3 regions of the Achromobacter sp. 1014246743 genome follow, and region 1 is predicted to be linked to each of the others. Evidence: predicted binding sites of a transcription regulator. Region 1 holds the regulator's gene; each other region holds the start of a gene.
The links. The regulator FliA, encoded in region 1, starts transcription of late flagellar genes. The targets are predictions, from matches to a motif close to CTAAAGTTTNNNNNNNNNNNGCCGNTA.

Region 1 (4,383 bases):
GGTGGGGGATATGACCGGACGTCAGGGCGTCGCGTAATTTCGTGCGCAGGTCCGCTTGGGTCAGCGTACCGTCCAGCAGGGTGGCGACATAGCGGGTGGCAGGATCCGCGCTTAGGTTTACCATCTGGTGCCAAAGGTTGGAGTGGCCGACCTGCAAGGGTTGCAGGCTGGCGGCCACGATCAATTCCCGGGCGGCTGCAATCAGAGTGGGTTTGGCAGGGCTGTTACTGTAGCCGACAGACTCACGGCGGTAACGTAGCGAACCGCAGTTCAGCAGCGTGACCAGATGTAATAGCGTGGCATGTTCCAGCTCGATGCCGGTGTGCGGCGATTTTTCGCCGACAATGGCGCAAGCCTCATTGAACGTGACGGGCGCCGGCCAGGTCTTCTGCAACGCTTCAATCAGCGCCACCAACGAGGCATCCTGTGTCGCCAAGCCTGTGTTGGACGGTGTGCGGAAATGTCGTTGCCCGGGGTTGGTCTGGTCGCGCTCGGTATCCGCGACCAATTGCCCGGCGAAATACATCGAGCTGAAAAGATTGGCTTCCGGACGTTCCTGGATCTGTCCCGCGCGCTCGGCATGTACCAGTAGGCTTTGGCGGAATTGCCTGCCCACCGCAAAATCCAGGTACTGCTCGCGCATAGTGCGGTCGGCATCGGCTGACACGGACGAGAGCATCGCCGCCGTGGCTGTTCCGTAGTTGGTGGGAAATGATCCCTCCGGCTGGGCTTCGCTGACATACGCGAGGCCGGCGTGCTGAATGGTGGCGGCGAATTCCAAGAAATAGCAGGGTGAGTTGATTGTTTCCAGGAATTCGTGAAACAAATAATGGTCGGCTTGCTGGCTGAGCCGATTGGCAGTTTGCCGAAGGGCTTCGCGCATGGGGTTGCTTGGCGCAAGGCCATATTCCATCAGCCCTAACATTTCCCTGGCCTTCTTCAGCTTTTCCGCTGCCGTCGTGGCAGAAAAACTGTTCAGCTGCATGGCGTCTCGCATCACGTCCGAGGCTTTCCAGCCTGGGTACGTGTTGTAGCTGACGTACGCGATGCCTTCTGGGGCGAGGTTGTCGCGGCAGACGCGCATGATGGCGTCGCGCACTCCCGGCGGAACCCAGCTGAACACCCCGTGGCAGATGATGTAGTCGAACTTGCCCAGGCTGTCGTCGATGTCCGTGATGCTCATGGCGCGCAAGTCCAGATTGCGTAGGCCCAGCTGTTGCACCAGCGACTTGCCTGCCGAGATCTGTTCCGGCGACAAGTCCACGCCGATGACTTCCGCGTCCGGGTGAGCTGCTGCGAAAGGTATCAGGTTGCCGCCGGCGGCGCAGCCCAATTCCAGCACGCGGGCCTTGTCCAGCGGCGCCGAGTCCAACCCGTATAGGTGCGACACCGCGCGCATATGGCCCGGTGCGCTCTGCATGAAGGCGTGGGATAGGTAAGGGGTCTCGTCGTAGGTATCTGATATCGCCTGATTAAGCAGATCGGGTTCAGTCATCTCGGGATCCATGTCGGGGCAACCGCAATCTTGGCTGTCTTGCGTTGCATAGAGGTTCAAAGGCTGGGGAACAGGCTACCAGCGGGCGCGTTGCCAGGAAGGCTTGAAAAAAGGCGAAAAATACCGGGGTTTTGACTTGCAGGTGCGGTGCCGCCTGCCGCGCCTAGATGATCTGCGCGATCTGCCCTTCCTGGGGCAAATCCTGCCAGGCCTGCTCGCGCAGCTTGGCGCGGATGCGGGCGGTGGCCTGCGAGCGCAGCTGGCAGACGCGGGCCTCGGTCACGTTCATGATCGCGCCGATTTCCTTCAGGTTCAGGCCTTGCTCGTAGCACAGCGACAAGAGCAGCTTTTCGCGGTCGGGCAGGCTGTCGATGGCGTGGATCAGGGCCTGGCGGAAATCGCCGGCCAGGAGGGAATCCAGCGGATTGCCGCCGGCCGAGCCGTGGTTGAGCGTGGCGGTCCAGTCGGTCTGGCCGGAGGCCGCGTCGGGCTCGGTGGCGAAATCTTCGTAATGCACGATCTGCACGCCCTGGGCGTCGTGCAGCAGCGTCTGGTATTCGTTCAGCGGCATGTCCAGCTGCTGCGCGATCTCGGCCTCGGTGGGGGCGCGCATCAGGCGCTGTTCCAGCTGCTGGATGGCCTGTTCGATCTTGCGGGCCTTGGCGCGCACGCTGCGCGGCAGCCAGTCCTGTCCGCGCAGCTCATCGAGCATGGCGCCGCGGATGCGGGTGGTGGCGTAGGTTTCGAACTGGGCGTCAGCCGTTTCCTGGTAACGCCGCACGGCGTCCAGCAGGCCGATCATGCCGGCTTGGATCAGGTCGTCCAGTTCGACGCTGGCCGGCAGCCGGGCGAGCAATTGCAGGGCCAGCTTCCGCACTAGCGGGGCATATTCGACCAAGCTGTCATCTGCGTGGGGCATTGCGGGAATGTCGGGCGGTGTCCATCGTGACGCGTCGTCGGTTGTTGTCAATTTGCGACATTGTCGACAAACGCGCGGCTGCGATAAAGCTAGCAAGATTCTGTGATCGGCAAGGTGTCATTGTCGGCAAATGTCGTTATTTCATTCCTTAAAGCACGCAACGTTTTGAATGCTTATTTGGCAAATTGACGTAGATTTGTCAGGGATTTCTATGTCAAGGTGTATCGAAACGCCCGAGTTGCGCAATATCAACAAAGATTTGTCATATAAGTCATAGAAAATGACATGACCTGTGGTAAATTTTACTTAAATTGCGAACAAATGATACATTTCGCATTAAAACAGGATGCAGCGGGCAGGGCGCAACAGTGTTGCGAATTGTCCTTGGTTATCAAGCCCCTTCGGTGGGATAGGGAATAGGGAGTCGGGCGTGCAACAAGTCGAAAATTCTTTGCTGGCAGATATTCGCGAAGTGAATCTGTCTTATTTACTGCTCGCACAGCGCATGCTGCGCGATGACTATGCTGCATCGATGTTCCGCTTGGGTTTCAGCAACGAAGTTGCCGATATCCTGATGCGTCTTTCTCCGGCTCAGCTGGTGAAGCTGGCCAGCTCCAGCTCGCTGCTGTGCCGTTTCCGTTTCGACGACTACAGCCTGCTGTCCGCCCTGACGCACGACGTGCTGGGCGGCGCGCTGCAACAGGCGCACGCGACGATCCTGCTGGCCAAGCAACCTGTTGAAGAACTGGCCTGACGGCCTGTCGACCCCACTGGGACACGTGTAATGGCCACCAAGAGCGTTTCGCAGGAAGCGGATGACATTCTGCTTGCCAGCTCCATGATCACTTTGGGGGCGCGGCTGCAGGTGCTGGAGGCTGAAACCAGCCTGAGCCACGACCGCCTGGCACGCCTGTACCGCGAAATACGCGGCTGCTCGCCACCGAAGGGCATGCTGCCGTTTTCGGTTGACTGGTTCATGACCTGGTTGCCGAATATTCATTCGTCGCTCTTCTACAACGTGTATTCGTTCCTGAATTCGCGTACCAGCAGCAAAGGCATCCGCGCCATCATCGACGCGTACCGCCTGTACCTCGAAAACGCCGGCGTGGACAGCGCCGAATCCGCCGAACCCGTGCTGAGCTTTACCCGCGCGTGGATGCTGGTGCGCTTTTTCGACAGCGGCATGCTGCAGCTGTCCGCCTGCCGCCAGTGCGGCGGCCATTTCATTGCGCACGCCCATGATCCGCAGTCGGATTTCGTGTGCGCGATCTGCCGTCCGCCACCCCGGGCGGGCAAGACCCGCGCCGCGGCCAAGGCGCGCGCCGGCAGCCGTCCCGCACCCGCCGTGGACGCCGCCCGCTCCTGAGCGGCGTTTCCAAATACATCAAAAGCCCTGGAAAACTCCCCGTAACCCGCCTTTTTGGGTCGGGGGGAACAGGGGATCATTGACGCCGGTTTTAGACTTCGTTGGCAGGGGCCTGATGTGTTGATTGTTATCGGTTTTCTCGTGGTGATCGTGTCGGTCGTCGGCAGCTTCATAGCGCTGGGCGGCCACTTGGGCGCGCTTTACCAGCCGTTCGAACTCACGCTGATCTTTGGCGCCGCCTTCGGCGCCTTCCTGGCCAGCAACAGCAAGAAGTCCTTGATGCTGGTCAAGAACGCGCTGCCCGACATGCTGAAAAGCTCGCGCTACGGCAAGGACGTCTACATGGAGCTGATGGCGCTCCTGTACGTGCTGCTGAACAAGGCGCGGCGCGAAGGCCTGATGGCCATCGAATCGCATATCGAGGATCCGGCCTCCAGCCCGATCTTCAGTGAATACCCGCGTATCGCCAAAGACGCCAAGCTCATGGAGTTCATCACGGACTACCTGCGCATCATGATCAGCGGCAACATGAGCTCGTTCGAAATCGAAACGCTCATGGACGAGGAAATCGAGACCTACCGCCACGAGCGCGAAGTGCCTGCC
Region 2 (4,383 bases), on a different contig from region 1:
TTTTGGCCGTGCCGTTCCATTCGCCTTCCAGCTGCGTGATCTGCTGGTTGACCGCCGCGTCCTTCTTGTTGCCGCTGAAGATCTTCAGGAAGGCCGGGTCGGCGGCTTTCTTGCCGTCGACCAGCGGGGTCCACGCCAGCCTGCGAGCCTCCGCCAGCAGTTCGGCCGGCTTGCCGCTCTTGGCCTTCTCGCCCAGCTTGGCCTCGGCGTCGTAGATCGCCTTGGTCGCCGCCTGCAATTCCTTCAGGCGGAACGTGACGGTCTGGTCATACAGCGACTGCACCACGTAGTAGCGCGTCTGCGACAGGTCGGCATTGAACTGGACCTTGCTGCGTCTCGCGATCTCGGCCGGGTCCGGATAGCCTTGCGGCACCTTGCCGGCCAGCGCCGAGTACGGCAGTACCGGCAGGCGCGAGATCTTCGGTTCCAGCAGCAGTTCCTGGCCGGCCTGGCTCAGCGTGAAGGCGATGAACTTCTTGCCTTCCTCGGTGTTCTTGGCGCCGTCGATCAGCGCGATGTTGGCCGGCACGATGGCCGTTTCCGACGGATAGACGAATTCCACGGGGAACTTCGAATACTTGCTCGACAGGCCGAAGAAGTCGATGACCGGGCCCGCGCCGAACTGGCCATTGTTGACGCCGTCCGGCACGCCGAACGAACGTTCGGTCACCGCGCTGCTGTTGCCCGACATGCGCAGCAGGGTGTTCCAGCCGTCGTCCCAGCCTTCGCCCTGCAGGATGGTTTCCACGGTCAGGTGCATGGTGCCCGAGCGCGATGGCGAGGTGATGCCGACATGGCCGAACCATTGCGGCGCCAGCAGGTCCTTCCATTCGACCGGCGCGGGGATGTTGTGGGCCTTGATGTAGCGCGTGTTGTAGACGATGCCGTAGCCGGCCAGCGCCTGTCCGAGGTACATGCCGCCCGGGTCGTTGATGGGGTAGTTGCCGATCTTGTCCGGCACATTCCTGTTGGCCACGTCCGACGAGTTGGCCAGCAGCTTGTCGCGCCCCAGCACCTCGAACGCGTCGGGGGCGCTGGCCCAGAACACCTCGGGGCGCTGGCCCGCCGGCGTTTCGCGCACGTAGGCGATGCCGGACACGGTGTTCTTGTTCAGGATTTCCAGCGTGATGCCCGGGTTGGCCTTTTCGAACGCGGTCTTGTAGGCCTGGGTCAGGTCTTTCGGGAACGACGTGATGACCGTGACGGTGCCCGCCAGGGCCGGCGCCGCGCAGGCGGCCAGCAACGCCCCTGCAAGGGCTGTGCGCATTGCATGCATGGTTTGTCTCCGTGGTTTTTTGATTTGTCCGGAGACCTTAATGGCTGCGCCCGCCGCACGTCCAATCAGAAATTTTGATGCGCGTCATCAGCCCGGGGGGGGCTGGCGCCGGTCCCGCCGAAGCACCGGCGCAGGGAAAACGCGCTTACGCCGTGGCTGCCACACCGCCGTTCGCTTTGGCCATCGCCTTGGCTTTTTCGGCCATGACCTGCTGGATCTGACTCATGATCTGCATCGCCTGGCCGTTCAGTGCTTGCATCTGCGTGGCTTTTTGCTCGGCCGACGCGTTGCTGTCGCGCACGCGTGCAATCTGCTCCATGACCCGCTTGAGCTGGCGCTGCAGTTCCTTGATCTGCCGGGTGTAGTGGTCGTCGTTCTCGGAAGATTCCGTTTCCTCCGTCTGGCCCACCTTCATGGCGCCGGCATTGGACACGCGGATCTTGCCGTCGGGCGTGACGGTGACGCCCTTGCTGTCGTCCTTGGCGTCCTTGGCTTCCTTGTTGGCCTGGATTTTCTGCGCCCACAGGTCGGCGATGCTGCCGATGCGCGAGGTGCCGCTGATGGAATCGATGGCCATGAGGGGTCTCCAGAAGGAAGAATGACTGGGGGTTTCCACTAATACGGCATTCTGACCGGGAACTTAAGTTGCCGCCCGTTCCCGGCCCCCTTTACACTGGCGCCCGCTCACACCAATCACCCCCGGGGAATCCATGTCCAATTCCTATTTTCCGCGCTGGCGCCTGGCCGACGACGCCGAGCCCGGCGTCATCATCGCGCCCGATGAACGGCTGTCCTGGCCCAAGAACGTGGCCATGGGGGCACAGCACGTGGTGGCGATGTTCGGCTCCACCGTGCTGGCGCCGCTGCTCATGGGCTTCGATCCCAACGTCGCCATCCTGATGTCGGGCATCGGCACCCTGATCTTCTTCCTGTTCGTCGGCGGCCGCGTGCCCAGCTACCTGGGCTCCAGCTTCGCCTTCATCGGCGGCGTCATCGCGGTGACCGGCTATGCCGGCGGCGGCGCCAATGCCAACATCGGCGTGGCGCTGGGCGCCATCATCGCCTGCGGACTGGCCTACACGCTGATCGGCGTCATCGTCTGGATCGTCAACGCCCGCGCGGGCGGCGGCGCCAACTGGATCGATACGCTGATGCCGCCGGTCGTGACCGGCGCGGTCGTCGCGGTGATCGGCCTGAACCTGGCGCCCATCGCCGCCAAAGGCGCCATGGGCGCCTCGGGCTTTGATAGCGCCATGGCAATTGTCACCATCCTGTGCGTGGGCGGCATCGCCGTCTATACCAAGGGCATGGTGCAGCGGCTGTTGATCCTGGTCGGCCTGATCCTGGCCTGCGTGGTGTACGCCCTCTGCGCCAACGGCCTGAATCTGGGCAAGCCCATCGACTTTTCCGCCGTGTACGCCGCGGCCTGGTTCGGGCTGCCGCATTTCGCTGCACCGGTCTTCAAGGCCGAGGCAATGGGCCTGATCGTGCCGGTGGCCATCATCCTGGTCGCCGAGAACCTGGGCCACGTCAAGGCGGTCAGCGCCATGACCGGCCAGGACCTGGATCGCTACCTGGGCCGCGCCTTCGTCGGCGACGGCGTGGCCACCATGGTGTCGGGTGCAGTGGGCGGCACCGGTGTCACCACCTATGCCGAGAACATCGGCGTGATGGCGGTCACCCGCATCTATTCGACGCTGGTGTTCGTCATCGCGGCCCTGATCGCCATCGTGCTGGGTTTCTCGCCCAAGTTCGGCGCCTTGATCCAGACCATCCCGGCCCCCGTGCTGGGCGGCATGTCGGTCGTGGTGTTCGGCCTGATCGCCATCGCCGGGGCCCGGATCTGGGTCGTGAACCAGGTCGACTTCAGCGACAACCGCAACCTGATCGTGGCCGCCGTCACGCTGGTGCTGGGCGCGGGCGACTTCACGGTCAAGCTGGGCAACTTCACGCTCGGCGGCATCGGTACCGCCACCTTCGGCGCGATCATCCTGTACGCGTTGCTGCGTCGCAAGAAGCAGGGGTAGGGCGGCGGTTGCCGCTTGCGCCTTACCGCTGGCCGGGCGCTCGGGCCCGGCCCCTGGCCGCCGGCCCGGGCTGGCGTAACGTCCGCCCAGGCCGGCCCCCTCTCAGTGCCGTGATAGCCGCGAAGCCGGTGCCCGGCCCGCCACCCGCACCGGCGCCGCCTCGATCACCTGGCCTGACTGGGTCTTGAAGACTGCGGTGGCCTCGGAAAGGCGCCGCGCCTGGTCCTCCATCGCCGATGCCGCGGCCGAGGCTTGTTCCACCAGCGCGGCGTTCTGCTGTGTCACCTCGTCCATCTGCGACACCGCCAGGGTGACCTGGTCGATGCCGCCGGCCTGCTCGGCCGACGCCGCCGAGATTTCGCCCATGATGTCGGCCACTCGCTGCACCGAGGTCACGATTTCCTCCATGGTCTGGCCGGCGGCCGATACGTGCGACGCCCCTGCCGCCACCGTCTCGACGGAGGTCTCGATCAGGGCCTTGATTTCCTTGGCCGCCTGCGCCGCGCGCTGGGCGAGGGTGCGCACTTCGCCCGCCACCACCGCGAAGCCCTTGCCCTGTTCGCCCGCTCGCGCCGCCTCCACGGCCGCATTGAGCGCCAGGATGTTGGTCTGGAAGGCAATGCCGTCGATCACCGAGACGATGTCGGCGATACGGCGCGAGCTGTCGGAGATGCCTTGCATCGTCGCCACCACCTGGCCGACCGTGTGGCCGCCGCGCTGGGCCACTTCCATGCTGACCGCGGCCAGTTGGTTGGCCTGGGCGGCGTTTTCGGCATTCTGCTTGACCGTGGCGGCCAACTGCTCCATCGTGGCCGCCGTTTCCTCCAGCGCCGCCGCCTGCTCTTCGGTGCGAGTCGACAGGTTGGCGTTGCCCGCGGCAATCTCGGCCGCCCCGACGTTGATTTCCTCCACCCCCTGGCGCACGGTCGTGACCGTACGCGTCAGCCCGTCCTGCATGCGCTTGACCGCCGAGAACAGCGTGCCGATCTCGTTGTTCGATCGGGCGTCCACCCGCTGGGTCAGGTCGCCGGCGGCGATGCGGTCGAAGTGCCGGCCCGCGTCCTGCAAGGGCAGCAAGAC
Region 3 (4,383 bases), on a different contig from region 1:
CAGGCCGTCGGTGCGGGTCTTCAACGAGCCGTTGGTGCCCAGCACGTCCTTGAACGCGGCCTCGAAATTCTTGGCCAGGCCGTTGTCGCCCGACAGCAGTTTGGTGAGGTCGCCGGGGTTCTCGGCCAGGGCCTTGTCCAGCTTGGTCTGGTCCAGCTTCAACTGGCGCGTCTGCGGATCGGTGGTGATGCCCAGGTCGGCCAGGGAACGCACGGTGCCCTCGCCCAGCACCGCTTGCAGTGCGCTGGTCATCGACGACTGGATCGAGCGCGTGGTGCCGTCGCCGGTCAGCGGCTGGTTGGTGGCTGCCTTGGCGTCGAAGGCCGTCAGGTTCTTGATGGTCGACTGCAGTGCGTTGTAGTTCTTGACGAAGTCCTGGATGGCCTTGTTGGCGACGGACGTATCCGATTCCAGCTTCAGGGTGATCGGCTTGTCGGTCGGGGTCGTCTCGGTCAGGTTCAGCGTGACGCCGTCGATCGCCGTCGAAAGGCTGTTCGAGCCGCTCTTGACGGTGAGACCGTTGATGACCACTTCGGCGTCGACGGCCTTGGTCTGGGTCATGCCGGTAGTGGTGCCGTCGGCGGCGGTGCTGAAGCTCAGCACGTTCTTGAGCGACTGGTCGCCCGTCACCGTGATGTTCTTCACCGAGGCCTGCACGCCGGTGTCCTTGGCCGTCAGCATCAGGTAGTTGTTGCCGTTGCCGTCGTTGATGACAGTGGCGCGCAGGCCGGACTTGTCGTCGGCGTTGATGGCCTTGACGATGCCGTTCAGCGACGTATCGCCCTTCAGATCGACGGTGTGCTTGGTGCCGTTGGCCAGCTCGACTTCGAAGGAACCCGTGTCGCCGTTCTTGGCGGTACGGTCGGCCACTGCGCCCGATTGCAGGCTTTGGGCGCGTGCCAGGGTGTTCACGGCGATCGTGTATTGACCGGCCACGGCGCCCGGCTTGCCCGCAAGCGCGCCTTCGGCCGTGATGACGGCCGTCAAGGCGGTGCCGCCCGTGACGCTGCCCTTGATGGCGGACATCGTTTCGGGTTTGCCGAGCACGCCAGCCGATTTCTGCACGGCCTCCAGCGCGCTTTGCAGCTGCGCATAGGCATCGATGCGCGTTTTGTAGCTGGCCGCACGAGTCGTGTAGATCGAGAGCTTTTTATCCTCGGCGGCCTGCAGGTCCGACAGGATCTTTTCCAGGGGCAAGCCGGAAACCGAACCGAGGTTAGTGATAGAGGCCATGTGAAATTCCTTCCTAGCGATGCGATTCTGTCAAAAATAGGGTGCCGGCGATTGGCCGGGTAAGGGCATAAGGCGGGCCTAATTCGATGCTTCTGTCATCGAATGGCGCCAAAACGGGCACAGCAGAAAATATTCGGGGCCATATCAAGCCGTGGTTTTGATGCCATTTCCCTGCATGTTCACGATCATTTTGGCGATCTTGAGCAGGGCTTCACTGGGGATGGTGCGGATGACGTCCCCCGTATTGGCGTCCACCACCGACACCACCACCTGATGCACGTTCGGGTCGATCTCGAACTGCAACTGGGTCGACCACGCTTTCATCTGGTCATTGATCTCGTCCAGCGCTTTTTCCAGCGGCAGCTTCTGCGAGGTGGACTGCTCCGACGTGGCGGTGTCGCTGCCACTGCTGTTGCTGCTCGCCACGGGCGGGGTAACGGTGACGGATGGGTCTGCTACGACCGGCGTAGCGGCTACCGGCGCCGGAGCGAACGTAGCGGGGGCTATGGGGGATACGGCCATGATCACTCCAACGGCGAGGTGGCGTCTCGGAGGAACGCGCTGTTTTCAGGGAATTCTCAGCTACGATAACGGCACCCTCGCAGGGAACTTTAGCCCCCTGCAAGGCCAGATGTTTCACGTGCTAAATAGTTCGGATCGGGCAATGAGTGTCAAGACGGCGCTGCGAGTCATAGAAATCATCGAAACCTACGCACGGGAGAAGCGCGCACTGCCCCTGTCCGAGCTGGCCCGCCTGCTGGATGTGCCGGTGTCCAGTTGCCTGGCCCTGATCCGGACCCTGACCGGGCTCGGCTATCTGTATGAAACCGGGCGCCGCCAGGGGTATTACCCCACCGGGCGCCTGCTGGCGATGGCGCAGCGCATCGCCCGGGCCGATCCCGTGCTCGACCGCGTCTATCCCAGCCTGGTTGAATTAAGGGACGCAACCCGGGAAACCGTCGTGTTCGCCAAGCTGACGCAGGACGGCCGGGTGGTCTACCTGGATGTGCTGGATTCGCCGCATACGATCCGATACGCGCCTGTTGCAGGCGAGTTCAAGGACGTACACGCCAATTCGCTGGGAAAAGCGCTGATGTCGCTGTTGGACGACGCGGGGCGGGATGCGCTGCTGGGCGCCACGCCCCTGACACGCTACAACGAGCGCACGCTGGTCACGCGCGAGGCGATCCTGACTGACCTGGAACACTCGCGCCAGCGCGGCTGGTTCATGAACAGCGGCGAATCCATCGCCGACGTGGGCGCCATTGCCTGGCCCGTCACGCTGTCGGGCGAGCACTATGCGATCTCGGTGGGCGGCCCGATCTACCGGATCGAACCGCACCAGGAAGACTACGCCCGCATCCTGCGGGCGGCCTGCACGGGGCTGGAACAGCAGTCCTAGCTTCAATACGACTTGGGCAGCCCCAGCACCTTTTCCGCAATGAAGCACATGATCAGCTGCGGGCTGACCGGCGCGATGCGCGGAATGAAGCTTTCTCGCAGCAGCCGTTCCACGTGGTACTCCTTGGCATACCCCATGCCCCCCAGCGTCATCACCGCCGTCTGGCAGGCGTTGTAGCCCGCCTCGGCCGCCAGGTACTTGGCGGCGTTGGCCGCCGGGCCGCAGGGTTGGCCGGCGTCGTACAGGCTGGCGGCCTTGAACACCATCAGGTCGGCGGCCTCCAGTTGCATCCAGGCCTGCGCCAGCGGATGCTGGATGCCCTGGTTCTGGCCGATGGGCCGGCCGAACACCGTGCGTTCGCCGGCGTACTTCACCGCCCGGTCCAGCGCGGCGCGGCCGATGCCCACGGCTTCGGCCGCGATCAGGATGCGTTCGGGGTTCAGCCCGTGCAGGATGTATTCAAAGCCGCGGCCTTCTTCGCCGATGCGGTCCGCCACCGGAATGCGCAGGCCGTCGATGAACAGCATGTTCGAGTCGACCGCCTTGCGGCCCATCTTCTCGATCTCGCGCACCTCGATCTTGTCGCGGTTCAAGTCCGTATAGAACAGCGACAGGCCCTGGGTCGGCTTGGCCACCTCGGACAGCGGGGTGGTGCGGGCCAGCAGCAGCATCTTGGTGGCGACCTGGGCGGTCGAGATCCAGATCTTGCGGCCGTGCACCACGTAGTCGTCGCCGTCGCGCACCGCGCGGGTGCTCAGCTTGGTGGTGTCCAGCCCGGCGTCCGGCTCCGTCACCGCGAAGCAGGCTTTTTCGCGGCCCGCGATCAGCGGCTCCAGCCAGCGGGCGCGCTGCTCGTCGCTGCCGAACACCACCACCGGATTCAGCCCGAAGATGTTCATGTGCACGGCGGATGCCCCGGTAAAGCCCGCGCCCGACGCCGCAATGGTCTGCATCATCAGGGCGGCCTCGGTCATGCCCAGGCCGGCGCCGCCGTATTCCTGCGGCATGGCGATGCCCAGCCAGCCGTCGCGTGCCAGGTCCGCATGCAGGGGTTCGGGAAAACCGCCTTCGCGGTCGCGTTCCAGCCAGTATTCGTCGGGGTAGCGGTCGCAGATGCGGGACACGGCGTCGCGCAGCGCCAATTGGTCGGGAGTGAATGCAAAGTCCATCAGTCGGTTCCGTCTTGGGTGATGCGGTGAGCGAACAGGGCGGCGATGCCGGCGTCGTCGTAACCGGCTTCGGCCAGCACTTCGCGGCTGTGTTGGCCCAGCGTGGGGGCCGGGCGGCGCAGGGACGTGGGCGTGCCTTGATAGCGGCCCAGCGGGGCCGGGGTGCGCAGGCGGCCCTCGGTGGGGTGGTCCACGTCCTGCACGAAGCCGGTGGCGGTCAGGTGTTCGTCCTGCAGCAGGTCGTCCACCGTATAGAGCTGCGAGGCCGGGATGTCGGCGCGCGCCAGGTCTGCCAGCCAGGCCGTTGTCGCCCGCGTGCGGATCACGTCAGCGACAAAGGCGTACACCTCGCTGATATGCGCCGCCCGTGCGCCGTGGGTGCAAAAACGCGGGTCGTCGGCCAGTTCGGGCTGGCCGATCAGGTCGAAGAAATTGCGCCAGTGCTTGTCGTTGTAGATCAACAGGCACAGGTAGCCGTCGGCCGTGGCGTAGGGCCGGCGGTGCGGCGCCAGCAGCCGCGCATAGCCGGTGGGGCCCAGCGGCGGCTCGAAGGTGGCCCCGCCCAGGTGGTCGCCCAGC

Region 2: AC6LJ2_RS12025 (FlxA-like family protein) is a predicted target of FliA. The motif match lies at 1,895-1,921, and genes of this name have one in related genera.
Region 3: AC6LJ2_RS28930 (flagellar protein FlaG) is a predicted target of FliA. The motif match lies at 1,822-1,848, and genes of this name have one in related genera.

The regions. Positions count from the first base shown of each region.
Region 1 is NZ_JCBANA010000067.1:17,488-21,870, reverse strand. Features, by position in the region: gene AC6LJ2_RS23780 (methyltransferase regulatory domain-containing protein) at 1-1,495, opposite strand, end outside; gene AC6LJ2_RS23775 (RNA polymerase sigma factor FliA) at 1,659-2,414, opposite strand; gene flhD (flagellar transcriptional regulator FlhD) at 2,845-3,168, shown strand; gene flhC (flagellar transcriptional regulator FlhC) at 3,199-3,780, shown strand; gene motA (flagellar motor stator protein MotA) at 3,898-4,383, shown strand, end outside.
Region 2 is NZ_JCBANA010000023.1:56,723-61,105, forward strand. Features, by position in the region: gene AC6LJ2_RS12020 (ABC transporter substrate-binding protein) at 1-1,276, opposite strand, end outside; gene AC6LJ2_RS12025 (FlxA-like family protein) at 1,422-1,853, opposite strand; gene AC6LJ2_RS12030 (solute carrier family 23 protein) at 1,987-3,303, shown strand; gene AC6LJ2_RS12035 (methyl-accepting chemotaxis protein) at 3,406-4,383, opposite strand, start outside.
Region 3 is NZ_JCBANA010000111.1:1,534-5,916, forward strand. Features, by position in the region: gene fliD (flagellar filament capping protein FliD) at 1-1,233, opposite strand, end outside; gene AC6LJ2_RS28930 (flagellar protein FlaG) at 1,378-1,755, opposite strand; gene AC6LJ2_RS28935 (IclR family transcriptional regulator) at 1,898-2,635, shown strand; gene AC6LJ2_RS28940 (acyl-CoA dehydrogenase family protein) at 2,638-3,804, opposite strand; gene AC6LJ2_RS28945 (CaiB/BaiF CoA transferase family protein) at 3,804-4,383, opposite strand, start outside.